4 regions of the Herbaspirillum sp. Her2 genome follow, and region 2 is predicted to be linked to each of the others. Evidence: predicted binding sites of a transcription regulator. Region 2 holds the regulator's gene; each other region holds the start of a gene.
What was found. Region 2 encodes sigma-54, which starts transcription at its own class of promoters, with help from an activator protein. Its sites were predicted from a motif close to TGGCANGNAANCTGCTTT; they were not measured.
Positions count from the first base shown of each region.

Region 1: glnA (type I glutamate--ammonia ligase) is a predicted target of sigma-54. The motif match lies at 1,256-1,273, and genes of this name have one in related genera.
Region 3: ACWHXP_RS15630 (MSMEG_0572/Sll0783 family nitrogen starvation response protein) is a predicted target of sigma-54. The motif match lies at 2,168-2,185, and genes of this name have one in related genera.
Region 4: ACWHXP_RS22595 (nitrate- and nitrite sensing domain-containing protein) is a predicted target of sigma-54. The motif match lies at 2,278-2,295, and genes of this name have one in related genera.

Region 1 covers NZ_CM176331.1:910,640-914,847, reverse strand. Annotated here, with positions in the region: gene glnA (type I glutamate--ammonia ligase) at 1-1,145, opposite strand, end outside; gene ACWHXP_RS04205 (rhodanese-like domain-containing protein) at 1,654-2,115, shown strand; gene ACWHXP_RS04200 (response regulator) at 2,131-2,859, opposite strand; gene ACWHXP_RS04195 (response regulator transcription factor) at 2,860-3,585, opposite strand; gene ACWHXP_RS04190 (DUF1800 domain-containing protein) at 3,964-4,208, shown strand, end outside.
Region 2 covers NZ_CM176331.1:5,521,158-5,525,365, reverse strand. Annotated here, with positions in the region: gene lptA (lipopolysaccharide transport periplasmic protein LptA) at 1-438, shown strand, start outside; gene lptB (LPS export ABC transporter ATP-binding protein) at 441-1,184, shown strand; gene ACWHXP_RS25105 (RNA polymerase factor sigma-54) at 1,316-2,806, shown strand; gene hpf (ribosome hibernation-promoting factor, HPF/YfiA family) at 2,959-3,321, shown strand; gene ACWHXP_RS25095 (hypothetical protein) at 3,384-3,530, opposite strand; gene grxD (Grx4 family monothiol glutaredoxin) at 3,692-4,003, shown strand; gene ACWHXP_RS25085 (UbiX family flavin prenyltransferase) at 4,026-4,208, shown strand, end outside.
Region 3 covers NZ_CM176331.1:3,452,627-3,456,834, forward strand. Annotated here, with positions in the region: gene ACWHXP_RS15620 (MSMEG_0568 family radical SAM protein) at 1-554, opposite strand, end outside; gene ACWHXP_RS15625 (Nit6803 family nitrilase) at 511-1,593, opposite strand; gene ACWHXP_RS15630 (MSMEG_0572/Sll0783 family nitrogen starvation response protein) at 1,609-2,091, opposite strand; gene ACWHXP_RS15635 (aminotransferase-like domain-containing protein) at 2,535-3,929, shown strand; gene ACWHXP_RS15640 (HD-GYP domain-containing protein) at 4,111-4,208, shown strand, end outside.
Region 4 covers NZ_CM176331.1:4,984,551-4,988,758, reverse strand. Annotated here, with positions in the region: gene ACWHXP_RS22605 (porin) at 1-1,167, shown strand, start outside; gene ACWHXP_RS22600 (YitT family protein) at 1,542-2,219, shown strand; gene ACWHXP_RS22595 (nitrate- and nitrite sensing domain-containing protein) at 2,335-3,594, shown strand; gene atzF (allophanate hydrolase) at 3,619-4,208, opposite strand, start outside.

The DNA of each region.
Region 1 (4,208 bases), 1.0 Mb from region 2:
AGACCGGCCATCAGCAGAGCCGAGAAGCACAGGTACGGGTTGGCCAGGGGATCCGGGAAACGGGTCTCGATGCGGCGGCCCTTCGGGTTCGCCACGTGCGGGATACGGATCGAAGCGGAACGGTTGCGGGCCGAGTAGGCCAGCTTGACCGGAGCTTCGAAGCCGGGGACCAGACGCTTGTACGAGTTGGTGCCGGGGTTGGTGATGGCGTTCAGGGCCTTGGCGTGCTTGATGATGCCGCCGATGTAGTACAGCGCGAACTCGGACAGGCCGGCATAGCCGTCGCCAGCGAACAGGTTCTTGCCATCCTTCCAGACCGACTGGTGCACGTGCATGCCGGAGCCGTTGTCGCCAACCAGAGGCTTGGGCATGAAGGTCGCGGTCTTGCCGTAGGTGTGAGCGACGTTCCAGATCACGTACTTCAGGGTCTGGGTCCAGTCAGCGCGCTCGACCAGGGTCGAGAACTTGGTGCCCAGTTCGTTCTGGCCAGCGCCAGCAACTTCGTGGTGGTGCACTTCGACGGGGATGCCCAGGGATTCCAGGATCAGGGACATTTCCGAACGCATGTCCTGGAAGCTGTCGACCGGGGGAACCGGGAAGTAGCCGCCCTTGACGGTCGGACGGTGGCCGGAGTTGCCGCCTTCGATCTTGGCGCCGGTGCTCCAGGAAGCTTCTTCGGAGTCGATCTTGACGAAGGAACCGGACATGTCGGCACCCCAACGGACGCCGTCGAAGATGAAGAATTCGGGTTCCGGACCGAAGTAGGCGGTGTCGCCCAGGCCGGAGGACTTCAGGTAGGCTTCAGCGCGCTTGGCGATGGAGCGCGGATCGCGGTCGTAGCCCTTGCCGTCGGACGGCTCGATCACGTCACATTGCATGAAGAGGGTGGTCTCTTCCATGAACGGGTCGATGTTGGCGGTGTTCGGGTCCGGGATCAGCAGCATGTCGGAGGCTTCGATACCCTTCCAGCCGGCGATCGACGAACCGTCGAAGGCGTGACCGGATTCGAACTTGTCGATGTCGAAATGCGAAACAGGCACGGAAACGTGCTGTTCCTTGCCACGGGTGTCAGCGAAACGGAAGTCGACAAACTTGACTTCGTTGTCCTTCACCATCTTCAAAACCTCTGCGGCCGTCCTTGCCATGCGAATCTCCTAAAACGAGGAAGTAGTATAAATTGGGGTGTTGAGCCGTTTTCTGCGACTGGATCTTTGCATTTGATACAACGGTCTTGCGCCGAACTCAGTCGCGGATGATAGCAGATTCCATGCCACCAACCTTTCAGGTGCGCCAATAATGGAAGTTTTTAGGGAGGACGCGCCAGTTGGGGCGCTGCACGCGGTGCAGAGGCACTGCAGATATGCATTATTTTAGTGCGAATTTCACAAAATGCACCGAACAAATGCATATTCGCGTGATTGAATATGAATTGCACCACTTTCGTGCATGCGCCGTGTTGGGGCAGTCGCCTGATGAGCTGCACGGCGTGCACCAGCTTGGGAAAATTGCCTAACTGTTTATATTGTTTAAAATCATCTCCCTTGAGGCGCACTGACTTCATTGGCTTCATTGCCTTCGTTGCGCTTCAGGGGCTTTCACCGGCATTCCTGCGCTTCCTTGTACGCGCTTCCTTCTTCTTCAGAGGCTTTACCCATGAGCAACGATTCGATTCTCGGCACTGCCACCCAACGCGCGACCGACGGGCAACTGCCCTATGCCGGTGCCGTGACCCCGCAGGAAGCCCTGGCCCTGCTGCAGTCCGATCCCGCCATCAAGCTGGTCGACGTGCGCACCCGCGCCGAGCGAGACTGGGTCGGCGTGGTCCAGATCCCGGCGGCGCAGCACCTGGCGGTGCAGTGGAATCTCTACCCCGAGGGCAAGCCCAATCCGCAGTTCCTCGAACAACTGCAGGAAGTCGCCCGGCCCGGTGAAGTGCTGCTGTTCCTGTGCCGCTCGGGCGTGCGTTCCAAGCATGCCGCCAAGCTGGCCACGGAAAACGGCTACACGCAGTGCTTCGATATCCTGGAAGGCTTTGAAGGCAACAAGGACACCAACGGCCACCGCAAGACCATCGAGGGCTGGTGCAAGGCCGGCCTGCCGTGGGTGGGTGCCTGAACGAATCTGACGGAATCAGGCCTGCAGGCTGCGCGCCTGCAGGGCACTGGCCAGCGACTGCAGCAGCAGGCTGATGGCGGCCTGGCCATCGGCCTCGGCGCGCAGCGCTTCTTCCACGCAATCCAGCAGCGCCACCAGTTCCAGCCGTCCCATGGTCAGGGCGGCTCCCTTCATGCGGTGCGCGAGCTGCACCATCCTTCCCCTGTCGCCCTGCAGGCTGGCCTGTTCGAGCGCCGCCAGATCGTTGCGAGTGGTTTGCAGGAAGAGCCGGTCCAGATCCTGCCCATATTCCTGTTCTGGGGTCATGGCCTGGCCATCCTCTTCATTGTCGAGATCGCACCAGAGGGCCAGCAGGCGCCGGATGGCCTGGGTCTGCAGGGGCTTGGGGAGCATGCCGTCCATGCCGCTGTCCAGACAGCGCTGCACATGCAGGGCGTCGGTTTCGGCGGAAATGCCGATCAGCGGCGTATAAGGACGCTGGCGCTGCGTCTGTTCCAGCTGCCGCACCTGGCGGGCGACTTCCTGACCGGGGATGTCGGGCAGGAAGCAATCCAGCAGCACCAGCCCGTAGGGCCGCGCCCGGATGGCGGCCAATGCGCTGCCGCCATCGGCCACGCAATCGACCTGGCAGCCGAGCCGCTGCAGGCGGTTCTGGATGGCGTAACGAATGGTGACGGAATCATCGACCAGCAGCACGGCCGGTTCACGTTGCCCGGTAGTGGCGCTTTCCCTCTGGTGCGGCATTTACAGCTCCTTGATCTGGTATTCGATCTTGAACAGTTCGTTGTCACTGCGCACGCCCAGCTTGCGGAAGGCCGATTGCTTCTGCCCGCTGATGGTCTTGACGCTGCGTGCGAATTTTTCCGCGATGTCGGTGACCGACATGCCGTCCAGGCAGCAGCGCAGGACTTCCCGTTCGCGCGGCGACAGGCTGGGCATGTCCGACAGCGAGTCCGGCGAGACGTCGGTGCCGCGCGGTCGCCGGCGCGGCGGGCGCACTTCGGGCTGGCTGCGCGTGGCCGCTTCGGCGGCCTGCATGATGGCCAGCTCGCGGGTCATGGTGCTGTTGAGATATTCGCGTCCCCGGCTGATGGTGCGGATGGCGAGGATCAGTTCGGCCAGCTCCTGCGATTTGCTGACGAAACCGCGTGCCCCCGCCTTCATCGCCATGGCCACCGTCGCCGGGCTGCTGTGGGCCGAGGTCACCAGGATCTTGGAACGCGGAAAGCGCACGCGCAAGGCGCGGATCAGGTTGAGACCGTCGATGTCATTGCTGCCCAGCGAATAATCGATCAGCAGCAGATCGGCCGGCGAGGCGCGCAGCGCTGCCATGAGCTCCTTGCTCGTGGCGAAAGCGCCGACCACGGTGAAATCCGGCTCCTCGGCCAGACGCTTGGCCAGGCCGTAACGCACCACGGCGTGGTCGTCCAGCAGCGCGATGCGCAACGCCGATGCCAAGGTCCATGTCATGCGCTATCCCCTCGTATTCTGATCATGTGAAGCCGCTGCGGTGCATCATCAGCCCCCCTTCTGATGCAGCCGCTGACGAAGGCGTTATTGTGGTCGAGCGCCGCCTTCCGGCGCATAAGAATCGTCTGAAAAACAGTGACAAATCGCAGAATTTTTATACTTTACCGCGCTTGCGGGAAGCTGACGAAGGCGTCAGCTTTGTAACGCCCTGTATGAAGAACAATGCTTGCTGCGCTACAGTGGCGCTCGGTCGCCGCAGTATGGGATCGCGGTACGGCCTGACCCGCGCATTACACTTTATTACAGCCCGCGTGCAAGTCCATCACCATACTGGCCTGCAGCTGTTCTCCCCAATTTTCGACCTCGCGAGGCTCGTCGATGCAAGCGCCCTTCAAGCAGCTTTTTCCTTCACGTTCAGCCTGGCTGATGCTGGCACTGGTTGCCTGCACCTTGGGGCAGGCCCAGGCGGCTGGGCCGACTTCCGCCAGTGCCCCGCTGTCGGAACAGGAGCGCGCCCTGCACGTACTCAACCGGCTCGCCTATGGCCCGCGTCCCGGCGATCTGGAGCAGGTGGAGCGCATGGGCGTGAAGCGCTACATCGACCAGCAACTGCATCCCGAGCG
Region 2 (4,208 bases):
TTGACGACCGACCAGTACGGTTATGAAAATGCGGTGCTGTATGCGGCCCCGGGCGCGCTGGCCAACTTCCGCCAGAAGCGTGACGGCGGTCCCAACCTGTGGATCGAAGGCCAGGCCGAGCGCATCGAGTATTCGGAGCAGACCGAAATCTCCAAGCTGTTCCAGCGCGCGCACATCCAGCGCATGGACGGCGATCGCATCACCGATGAAGTCAACGGCGAATTCATCTCCTACGACAGCCGCGCCGAATTCTATTCCGTGAACAACACCGCCACCGGCGAGAGCAAGCCGGGCGCAGGCCGCATCACTGCGGTGATCCAGCCCAAGAATCCGCCGCCGGCAGGCAGCACCGCGCCGGCCACCCCGTCGGCCCAGCCCGCGGGCAAGAACAACGCCGCGCAGCCTGCAACGCGTCGCGACAGCGGAAAGGATCAGTAACGATGGCAGTCAGCTCGCTGGTCGTTCGCGGCCTGAAGAAAAGTTATGGCGCGCGCCAGGTAGTGCGCGATGTCTCGATGGAATTGCGCAGCGGCGAGGTGGTCGGCCTGCTCGGCCCCAATGGGGCCGGCAAGACCACCTCGTTCTACATGATCGTGGGACTGGTGCCTTCCGATGGTGGCGAGATCGACCTCGATGGCGCGTCCATTTCGCGCATGCCGATCCACAAGCGTGCCACCATGGGCTTGTCCTACCTGCCGCAGGAAGCCTCGGTATTCCGCAAGCTGACGGTGGAAGACAATATCCGCGCCGTGCTGGAACTGCGCCGGGAAGAGGGCAAGCCGCTCTCGCGCGATGAAATCGAAGGCCGCCTCAACAACCTGCTGCACGAATTGCAGATCGAGAAGCTGCGCGAAAGCCAGGCGCTGTCGCTCTCGGGCGGTGAACGCCGGCGCGTCGAGATCGCCCGCGCACTGGCCACCGATCCGCGCTTCGTGCTGCTGGATGAACCGTTCGCCGGTATCGACCCGATTGCCGTGATCGAGATTCAGCGCATCGTGCGCTTCCTGAAGGAACGCGGCATCGGCGTGCTGATCACCGACCACAACGTGCGCGAAACGCTGGGCATCTGTGATCGCGCCTACATCATCAACCAGGGCACGGTGCTGGCCAGCGGCAATCCGGAAGAGATCATCGCCAACGAGTCGGTGCGCCGCGTGTATCTGGGCGAGCATTTCCGCATGTAAGCGGTGCAGTCGGCTTGCCCGATACGCTTGAAGAAATACAGAGTGCACATCACGTAATACGCAACAAGCAATACGCAATACGCAACGACCGGCAGAGCAACCAGCGGGCCACGCCGCTTTCAGAAAGACAGATGAAACAGTCGCTCCAGTTACGTACCTCGCAGCACCTCGCATTGACGCCGCAACTGCAGCAGTCGATCAGACTGTTGCAACTGTCGACGCTGGAACTGCACCAGGAACTGGAACAGATCCTCTCCGATAATCCCCTGCTGGAACGCCTCGACGACGCGCTCGACAATTCGGTACGTCTGCTGGCCGATGGCGCGGTCTCCAGTTCGCCCTCCAGCGGCGTTGCCGAAACCAGTCACGAAGGCAGCGGCGAAGCGGCCCCGGCCGCCAGCGATGGCGATTCCAGCTTCGACTACCAGGACAACGCGCCGGAAGCCGGTGTCACGGGGGATGCCGACTGGAGCTTCGACGACGTCGCGCGCAGCGGCAAGTCGCCAGACGATGACGATGCCCGTCCACAACTCGAAGCGCACGAACTGACCCTGCGCGAACACCTGCTGGAACAGATCCGCGTGACCGCACGCACCCTGCGTGATCGTGCGCTGCTGGAACTGCTCACCGATGCGCTCGACGAGAGCGGCTATCTGGAAGAGCCGCTGGAAGACATCCACGCGCGCCTGCCCGAAGAGCTGGGCATCGACATGGAAGAGCTGTCGATTTCGCTCAAGCTGCTGCAGAGCCTGGACCCGGCGGGTGTCGGTGCGCGCAGTGCCGGCGAATGCCTGGCCCTGCAGATCCGCCGCCTGCCCAAGATTCCCTTCGTGACGCGCAAGCTGGCCTTGAGGATCGTGGAGGATTACCTGCCGCTGTTTGCACAACGCGATTTCAACAAGATCAAGAAGGCACTGGATTGCGATGACGAAGACCTGCGTGAAGCGCAGGCCGTGATCCGCCAGTGCCGTCCGCATCCGGGTGCGGAATTCGCGCGCGATGCCTCGGACTATGTGGTGCCGGACGTGATTGTCAAGCAGACAAAGAACGGCTGGCAGGTCATGCTCAACCATGAGGTCATGCCCAAGCTGCGCGTCAATGCGATGTATGCCAGTGCATTGAAGCAAGCCAAGGGAGAAGGTTCGCTGTCGTCGCAGTTGCAGGAAGCCAAGTGGCTCATCAAGAACATGCGGCAACGTTTCGATACAATTTTGCGCGTCGCGCAGGCTATTGTGGAACGTCAAAGAAACTTCTTTTCACATGGGGCAGTCGCCATGCGCCCCCTTGTGCTGCGTGAAATTGCTGATACACTGGGTCTACACGAGAGCACCATCTCTCGCGTGACGACTCAGAAATACATGCTCACTCCGCATGGAATGTTTGAGTTGAAATACTTCTTCGGTAGCCATGTCGCGACTGAAACCGGAGGTGAAGCATCCTCCACCGCGATACGGGCGCTGATCAAACAGTTGATAGGAGCCGAGAACCCGCAGACCCCATTATCCGATAGCAAGATTGCGGATATGCTGGCAGAACAAGGCATGGTGGTCGCGCGACGCACAGTCGCCAAATACCGCGAAGTGTTGAAGATTCCGCCGGTCAATCTCCGCAAGTCCCTCTGAGTTTTTCCTCAGTTTTTCTGCAGTACCGTTGCTGTGTTCAGGCAAGCATCCGACTGATGCCCGCGCCATCCGACACGAAGACCGTGCCCGTGGTACAGCTGCAGCAGGATCGATTGCACGAACCTCCAGTGACTTCACGATAGGAGTCTTGTATGAATCTGACCATCAGTGGACACCACCTCGAACTGACCCCCGCCATCCGGGAATACGTGCAAAGCAAGCTCTCGCGTATCAAGCGCCATTTCGACAACGTGATCGACGTCAGCGTGATCCTGAGCGTAGATAAACTCACAGAAAAGGAAAAGCGCCAAAAAGCGGAAATCAACGTCCACATCAAGGGGAAGGATCTACATGCGGAAAGCATCGCACACGACCTCTACGCTGCCATTGACACGCTGATCGACAAGCTCGATCGCCAGGTCATCAAGCACAAGGACAAGTTGCAGGAGCATCACTCCATGGCCAAGCGCCTGCCGGACGAAACGCCGGAGGATGCGGTGGCCGGAGCGGCATAAGCCAGGACACCCTCGGCAAGCCACCTCGCAGCCGCAAGGCTGCTGAGAAAGCCAGCCGAATTTCATGAGGAAGGGGCGCGCAAGCGCCCTTTTTCATTTGCGGCCGCCGAACTGGCCAAGCCTGTGGAAAAGATATAAATCATTGCGTAAAGCAACTTTTCCACCGCCGCTGCTGACGATGATGCAAGGGACGGCTTGAATGTCTTCACGGCACCCTCATCTTCGACACAAGAATTTGCATACGATATAAATCATTTCCTCGATGCAATTTTTTTCCCGTTCAGACAGGCCACCAGCATGCAGGCGATTTCAACGCGCCCGCCGGCTTTTCCCTATAATGTCGGGCAATCCCATTTTTAAAGGCACAGCCATGAGCGACGTCCAATCCTGGATCAAAGAAACCGTGACCCAAAACCCCGTGGTGCTGTTCATGAAGGGCACTGCACAGTTCCCCCAATGCGGCTTTTCCGGCAAGGCCATCCAGCTGCTGAAGGCCAGCGGTGCCGAGAACATCGTCACCGTCAACGTGCTGGAAAGCCCGGACGTGCGCCAGGGCATCAAGGAATACTCGAACTGGCCGACCATTCCTCAGCTGTACGTGAAGGGTGAATTCGTCGGCGGCTCCGACATCATGACCGAGATGTACGAGTCCGGCGAACTGCAGACCCTGATCAAGGGCTGAGTTTTACTTACCTGACTGACTCATGAGCAGTTCTTCCAGCCAGCCGCGCCAGCGCCTGATCGTTGCGATCACCGGTGCCACCGGTGCCATCTATGGCGTGCGGCTGCTGGAGCATCTGCGCAAGCATGGCCAGGTGGAAACGCACCTGATGGTGTCCGAAGCTGGCGTGCTCAATCTGCATCAGGAACTGGACATGCGGCGCAAG
Region 3 (4,208 bases), 2.1 Mb from region 2:
AGCAGCTGCGCGCCGCGATCGGTGGCATTGGGGGTGCCGGTGGTCATGACCATGTGCTTGACGCCATCGAGCAGCACCGCCGCGCGCGCCACCTCGCCCAATTGCTCGGGGGTCTTGCGCAGGATGGTGCGGCCGGCCGCCAGCGACTGGCCGATGGCGCAGAACTGGCAGGACTTGCGGCGGCTCTCGTAACGGATGCAGCTCTGCAGGATGGTGGTGGCCAGCACATCGGCGCCATGCAGCGTGGCGATCTTGCCGTAGGGGATGCCATCGAAGGTCTGCATCTTGTAGAAGCGCGGCTGATGCGGGAAGGACACCACGCCCACCTCGACGCCATCGCGCAGGATGCGGGCAGCGCCATCGGCACCCGGCTGCGTGGCCACGTAGGGCGAGGACCAGGCCCCGGCGGTATGCACCGGGATCATCACGGTGTGACCATCGACGGTCACCGCCTTGTGATCCGACGGCCCTGCCCCGCCCCGGCGGCTCTGCGCGCCGGCAGCGGGATCGTCAAGACGCAGTCCCAGGGACTGCAGTTCCGAGATCAGCTCCACGGCCGCCTTGCGGCTCGGGCGCTGGGGATGCAACTGGATGACGGCTGTCTGCATGAGGGAACCTCGCGGAAGGATGAGTGACGGGAGCAGGCTGTTCGGCCGGGAACAGCGAGCACATGGGAGCAGTGCGGCGATCATCGATCACCAGGTGCAGCAGTTCCGGGCGCGCATAGTGGCCCACCGAATCCATCATGCGCTTGCGCTTGGTGACCAGTTCCATGTCGAGGTCGGCCACCAGGATGCCTTCGCCACTGCGCAGGGGCTCGGCCAGCAGCTTGCCTTCGGGCGACACGATGGCGGTACAGCAGCCACCGCGCAGCGCCTTCTGCGCCTGGGGATCGGGCTCGATGGCGGCGATCTGTTCATCGCTGAGCCAGCCGGTCGCATTGATGACGAAGCAGCCCGATTCGAGGGCGTGATGGCGGATGGTCACCTCCATCTGGTCGGCAAAGATCTGCCCCACCATGGAGCCGGGGAATTGCGCGCAGTGGATTTCCTCGTGCTGCGCCATCAGGCTGTAGCGCGCCAGCGGGTTGTAGTGTTCCCAGCAGGCCAGTGCACCGAGACGGCCGACGGCGGTCGGCACCACCTTCAGGCCGCTGGCATCGCCCTGGCCCCAGATCATGCGTTCGTGATAGGTCGGCGTGATCTTGCGGCGCTTCAGCACCAGCGTGCCATCGGCATCGAAGACCAGCTGCGCGTTGTAGAGCGTGCCGTGGTCGCGTTCATTGACGCCCAGTACCACCACCGTCCCGTGTTGGCGAGCGGCGGCGGATACGGCCTGGGTCACGGGACCGGGCACCGTCACGGCGCGCTCGTAGAGCAGCAGGTGTTCCGGCCCCGAAGCGAAGGGCGGCCGCACGAACGAGAAGTACGGATAGTAGGGAACGAAGGTCTCCGGAAAGACCACCAGTTGCGCACCTTGGGCCGCAGCATCGGCGATGGCCTGGCACACCTTGGCCACGGTGCCGTGTTCGCTGTCGAGGTCGGGCGCGATCTGCACCGCCGCCGCCCGTACCGTTCTCTTGTGCATGCTCATGGGCCGCCCTTCCGCTTACAGGGTCCAGGTGTCGAGAATGAAGGCGTTGTCGCGACGATGCAGCAGCACCAGGTCCAGCACGTCCAGCGGATTGATGGGACGGATGCCCGGGATCAGCGAGGGCTCGCCATGGCCGTACAAAGCCTGCAGCGCGAAGCGGCAGGCGTAGACCTTGCCGCCCTCTTCCATGAACTTGACGATCTGCTTGTTGAAGTTCTGGTGACCGGGAAAAGCCTCATCCCCCAGGGTCGGGAAACCGCGCTGCACGCCCAGGGTCACGCCGGGGCCATAGAGCAGGATCGAGGTCTCGAAACCCTTGCGCTTCAGGCGCGTGGCCTGCAACAGATTGACGAAACCGATCGAGCCTTCGAATGCCACGGTGTGGAAGGTCACCAGCGCTTTTTCGCCCGGCTGGGCTTTGACGTCTTCGAATACCTTCTCTTCATAATCCACCAGGAAATCGCCGGGGGCGTGGGCTGCTTTGGTGACTGCGGGCATGGTGATACTCCTCTCGATTGCTGTGGGTCGGCACTTGGGGAAGTGGTCCGGCGACCTCGCCGCGACGCTGGCATTGAATGCATCAGGCGTGCCACCGGCACCCCGTCAATGCAGGAATTGACTGCATAAAAATCCCGTCAATCTCTCCACGCGAAGGCGCAGGCCAGCATCGGTGCGGCTTGGCGAATCATGATCGGCGAGGTGTTTTTTGACCCTGGCGAAGCAATCCATTCAATCGCTCCATACAATTCGCCAACACCGCGCAAACCCGCTTGCACTCTGGCGCGGCGAGATGTGTTGAGTTGGTGCGCAAGGGCGCGCGACGTGATGCACGACGGTGCAATTGGCGACAACCGCGGCGGCGATTGGATGGAATGCAACTTGCATTCAATGAGATGTTTCGATGCAGTCAATATTGAACGCCGGCAATCAAGGAAGGCACCATGTCCAAGCACAGCAGCGTGTGGGTTCCCAAGTTGAAGAAGGGCGGCGGCCCGCTCTATATGGCCATCGCCAATGCGATTGCCGAGGATGTCGCCACCGGCCACCTGCAACCCGAACAGCGTCTGCCGCCGCAGCGCAAGCTGGCCGAGTTGCTGGACCTGGACTTCACCACCGTGGCCCGCGCCTATACGGAAGCGCATCGGCGCGGCCTGGTGGATTCGGTGGTGGGACGCGGCACCTTCGTCTGCGGCAAGCGCCGGCCGCGCATTCCGCGCGTGACCGAAGGCCGGCCCAACGTCGACATGTCGATGAACATGCCGCCCGAGCCGGAGTCGCCGGAGCTGATGGAATTGATGCAGGCGGGCTGGAACAAGGTCAACGGCCGCCTGCGTGATCTGCTGCGCTATCAGGATTTCGGCGGCTCGACTGAGGATCGTGAGGCCGGCGCGCTCTGGCTGCGCCGGCGCGCGCTGGTGGTGGAACCGGAGCGGGTGCTGGTGACGCCGGGCGCACAATGTGCGCTGCTGGCCATCCTGACCATGCTGGTCGGGCCGGGCGGCGTGCTCTGTTGCGAGGACGTGACCTATCCCGGCCTGCGGGCGCTGGCCGGCCATCTCAACATCAAGCTGGTCGGCTTGCCGATGGACAACGAAGGCATCGATGCCGTGGCCTTCGCCGGTGCCTGCGCGCAATATGCGCCCAAGGCGCTGTACTGCAATCCCACCCTGCTCAATCCGACCACCTGCACCACCTCGCTGTCACGCCGCCAGGCGCTGGTGGACATTGCGCGCCATTATGAAGTGGCCATCATCGAGGATGACGCCTATGGCTTCCTGCCACGCGCAGCGCCGCCGGCCATCGCCAGCATCGGCAGCGAGCTGACTTACTATGTGACCGGCCTGGCCAAAAGCGTAGGCGCGGGCCTGCGCATTGCCTACATGGTGGCCCCCGACGACGCCGCCGCCGCGCGCCTGACCGCAGCCCTGCGCGCCACCACGGTGATGGCCTCGCCACTCACCTCGACCCTCGCCACACACTGGATCCGCGACGGCGTGGCCGACCTGGCGCTGGCCAACATCCGCAAGGAATCGATGGCGCGGCAGAAGATCGTGGCCCGCATCCTCCCCGAGCACAGTTATGCCTCGGAAGCGGAGGCCTTCCATCTGTGGCTCAAGCTGCCCGGCGGCTGGCAGGCCAGCAGCTTTTCGGCGCAGATGCGCAGCAACGGCGTGGCCGTGGTGGGCGTGGACGCCTTCTCGGTGACAGCGGCCCCGCTGCAGGCGGTACGGGTGTGCATCGGCGGCGTCGCCAGCCGCAGTGACCTGCAGCACGCCCTGGGCCTGATCCGCAGCACCCTCGCCGAGCAGCCGCTGATCAAGCCGGCGGTGGTCTGAGCGGCCCGTTCGGGACGAAATTGGCGAAATTGCAACAAGCAGAATCGTTCACATATGGTCATGCATATGAGATCATTAACGACCGGCAATCCTGACCGCACTGCCCTCGGCGCTCCACCGCCTGCGGCCCAGGGATGCCACGCCAACCCGTTCCCCGGTGCGCCGGAAAGATGTACGAGAAATGTTGAAAAAAATTAAAACGGAGGATCTGGTCCTCGGGATGTATTTCTGCGGCTTCGAAGCGGCCTGGCTGGACCATCCGTTCTGGAAGAACAAGTT
Region 4 (4,208 bases), 540 kb from region 2:
AAGACAACACCAAGGCAACTGATACTGGCCGCCACCGCCACCGCCCTCCTGCTCAGCGCAGCCAGCCCGGGCTGCCGGGCGCAATCCACGGTGACGGTCTACGGCACCATCGATTCCTATCTCGGCAGCACGCAGCTGGCCGGACGGGATCGCACCAGCGTCGTCAACGAGGGCGGCATGAGTTCGTCCAACATCGGCTTTCGCGGCGCCGAAGATCTGGGCGGCAATCTCAAGGCCGTGTTCGATCTGAACGGCTTCTTCAGCAGCGATACCGGTGCCTCGGGACGCTTCCCCGGCGATACCGGCGGTGGCGTTCTGTTCGGGCGGGCCGCGCGTGTCGGTCTGTCGGGTGACTTCGGCAAGCTGGAAGCCGGCAGCGGGTCCACGCCCTACTTCATCTCGCTGATCGCCTTCAATCCCTTCGGGGATTCGTCGGCATTCTCGCCCATTTTCCTGCATACCTTCACCGGCGGCCAGTTCCCCATCAGCAGTCCGCCGATGAGCGGTGGCTCGGCAGCCGGCGGGGCCGACACGCGCATGAACAACATGATCCAGTACCAGTCACCGGACATGGGCGGCCTGCGCGCCAGCCTCCAGTACGGCATGGGCGAGGTGGCCGGCGACAGCAGCAAGAACCGCATCAGCAGCGCGCTGTTCTATGCCAATGGCCCGTTTGGAGCCACCCTGTCCTATGAGCGCGATACCACCTCGCTGCTGGTCAACCAGGCCCCGGGGGTGGCTCCGAACGAAACCCGCCAGAGCTCCTGGATGGGTGGCCTGAGCTACGACCTGGGCCTGGCCAAACTGTTTGCGCAATATGAGCAGACGCGGCAGGTCTTCGATGTCGCCAACGGCGACCGCGTCTTCAAGACCTGGCAACTGGGCAGCAGCGTACCGCTGGGTCAGGGCAAGGTATTGCTGTCCTGGGCGCACTCCAACATCTCGCTGCCGGCGGGCGTGTCGCCCTACACCATCGTGACCGGCTTCGCACGGCCACCGGCCAGTGCCGCCACCACCGGCGTGAACCCGGTGCGCAATACGGTCTCGCTGGGCTACGACTACCAGATCTCGCGTCGTACCGATCTCTACGGCATCGTCATGCGCGACCAGTACACCGGTCTCGACAATGGCAACAGCCTGGCGCTGGGGATCCGGCATCGCTTCTGAGGCCGCTTTCCGCTCATGCGCCAGATCGATCATCGACAGCTCATTGATCTCTGGCACAGATAAATGGCAAACGGCAACAAGTCCGTTCCGCCTTGCGCATTCCTGAGTCATCTCTTTGCACCAGCACGGTGAATTCCGCCGCGTTGGTGCTTTTTTTTGCATTGGCACATTTCCTGCATGACGGGAAGTGTTGCAGCGGCGCCGCGCCGTCTCATCCGGCTATCGCCGCACTGCAACAAATCCTTTACCATGCGCCCCAGCGGCGGCTGCCGACGACAGAAGGCAGCCGCACACCGATGGCCGATCCGGCTTACCCGCCGGCTGAGCCATTGACGTGACGCGTTCGTTATCCACGATTGATGATTGGTATTGCCATGACGACTTCCACTGCGGATTCCTCGCCCTCCTCGCCGATTGCCTCCGCGCCTCCTGCGCGCGCAACGCCTCCTGCCACCCCGGCCGTGCGCCACAGCTGGATCGACAACCTGCAGGGCCAGCTCTTCGGGGTGGTGATGATCGCCTTCGGCATGTCCATGCTGCACAGCCTGGGCCTGATCATCGGCCAGATCGCCGGCGTGGCCTTCCTGGTGACCTATGCCACCGGGATCAGCTTCGGCATGGCCTTTACCCTCATCAACCTGCCCTTCTACCTGCTGGCCGCCCTGCGCATGGGTGCGGCCTTCACCTGGCGCACGCTGGCGGCCGTCACCGCCGTGTCGGTCCTGACCAACGTGGCTGGCAACTACATCAGCTACAGCCATCTCGATCCCGCCGTCGGTGCCGTGCTGGCCGGTCTGTGCGTGGGCATTGGCCTGATCGGCCTGTTCCGCCACCAGGCCAGCTGCGGCGGCATGAGCATCCTGGCCACCTATGTGCAGGAACGCACCGGCTTCAAGGCCGGCTGGCTGCTCATGGGTTTCGACCTGGCGCTGTTTGCGACGGCGGCGCTGTTCCTGCCGATGGATCGCGTGTTCTATTCGCTGGTGGGCGCCATCACGATGAACCTGTTCGTGGCGTGGAATCATCGCTACGAGTGGTATATCGCCCGCTAGCGCTGGCAGGGGAAGCGCCGGGCGGGGCGATTCCATTACAATCCGGGACATCCATGCATCGCACGAATCTTGCTCGCGATGCGGCCAGCCATTGTGATTCTTAGCCCTGCCCGCCATGAGCCAAGTCCTGAACTACCTGATCACCGCCCGCCGCTGCGAAGCGGAAGAACTGCAACGCTTGGCACACACCTGCCAGCTGGTACTGACCGTGGGCAAGCTCATCCATTGCCTGCAGCAGGAACGCGGCCTGTCCAACATCTATCTCGGTTCGCGCGGCGAGCGGGATGCGCAGGCCTGGCAGGAGCGCGTGGCCGCCAGCCAGGCGGCCCAGTGCGAGTTCGACACCTGGCTCGGCTCCACCGTCCCCGACAACGCCCTCTCCAACGGCGCTCGCCTCTACACCCGCATCGCCTTCGCCCTGCATGCGCTGGACGGGCTGCCCAAGCTGCGCGCCGATGTCGCCGCACTGGCCTGCACCCCGGCGGCCAGCTACGAGCGTTTCAAGACCGTGGTGGGTGCCTTGCTGGCGCTGGTATTCGAAGCCGCTGACGTGGCGGTGGATCCGCAGATTTCGCGGTTGCTGGTGGCGCTGTTCAACCTGATGCAAGGCAAGGAATTTGCCGGCCGCGAACGGGCCGCCGGAGCTGCCGCCTTCGTCACGGGCAAGATCACGCGCGAACAGGAACAGACCATCGAGACCCAGATCGAGATGCAGGAACAGGCCCTGCGCCGTTTCGAATCCTTCGCCGAAGGCTTCCGCAATGAATGGAGCGCCATGCAGGCCACGCTGCCGCTGGCCGATCTGGAACGCCTGCGCCGCAAGCTGCTCACCGCCCACGGCCGGCCGCTGGATCCCGAGCTGGCCGATGCCTGGTATCAGTGCTGCTCCACCCGCATGGACGGCCTGCATCGGGTCGAGATCCATCTCGCGCAATACGTGCAGTCGCAATGCCAGGACAAGATCCGCCAATTGCAGAAGGACCTGGACCATCAGGGCCAGTTCTTCACGCAGGCCGATGACCGTGATCCGCTGGCCTCGCTGACGGCCTTCGCCTCCGGCCTGGATGGCCAGCCGTTGCCGGACGGCTCGCTGAGCGCGGGCGTGGGCCCGCACCTGACCCAATCCATCGTCGACATCCTGCGCACCCAGTCCGAACGCCTGCAGAACCTGACCCAGGAACTGGCCACCGTGCGCGAGAGCCTGGAAGAACGCAAGCTCATCGAACGCGCCAAGGGCGTGCTGATGATGAAGCAGGGCCTCAACGAAGAGGCCGCCTATCGCCTGCTGCGCAAGCATGCGATGAACCAGAACCGGCGCATTGCCGAAGTGGCGCAGGCGATCCTGTCGCTGACCGAGATCCTGCCGGACGCCTGATCCGGCCTCCCTGCCCTCGCTCTTTCAAGCAGCCAGCAGCCGGCTTTCGATGTGACGCTGCCCGGCCAGCGGCCGCCCATGGGCGCGCTGCAGGGCATCGGCCACACCCAGCAGCCTCTGGTCGCTGAAGGCCGGACCGAATACCGTGATGCCCCAGGGCAGGCCGTTCTTCATGAAATTCATGGGCGTGGCCACGGCAGCGTAATCCAGCATGTTCATGAAGTTGGTGTACCAGCCCAGGTCCGAATTGCGCTGCACCGGCTGCTCGCGCAATTCTTCCAGCGTCACCGGGCGCGGATAGGCCGGCGTCACCACGCAATCGACGGTGGCCAGGATGCGGTCGCATTCGGCCTTCAGTTGCTGCAGGCGATATTGCGCGCGGAAGGTATCGACGGCACTGAACTGCGGCGCCTTGCGCAGCACGTCGCGAATCACCGGCAGGATTTCCTGAGGCTGTTCCTGCAGCAGTGCCTCGATGGTGCTGTAGCGTTCTGCTACCCACGGCCCTTCGTAGAGCAGACGCGCTGCCTCCAGGAAGGGAGTGAAATCGATAGTCACGGGCACGCCGCCGATGGCCTCCATCTGCTCCAGCGCCTCCACGAACAGGACCGGAC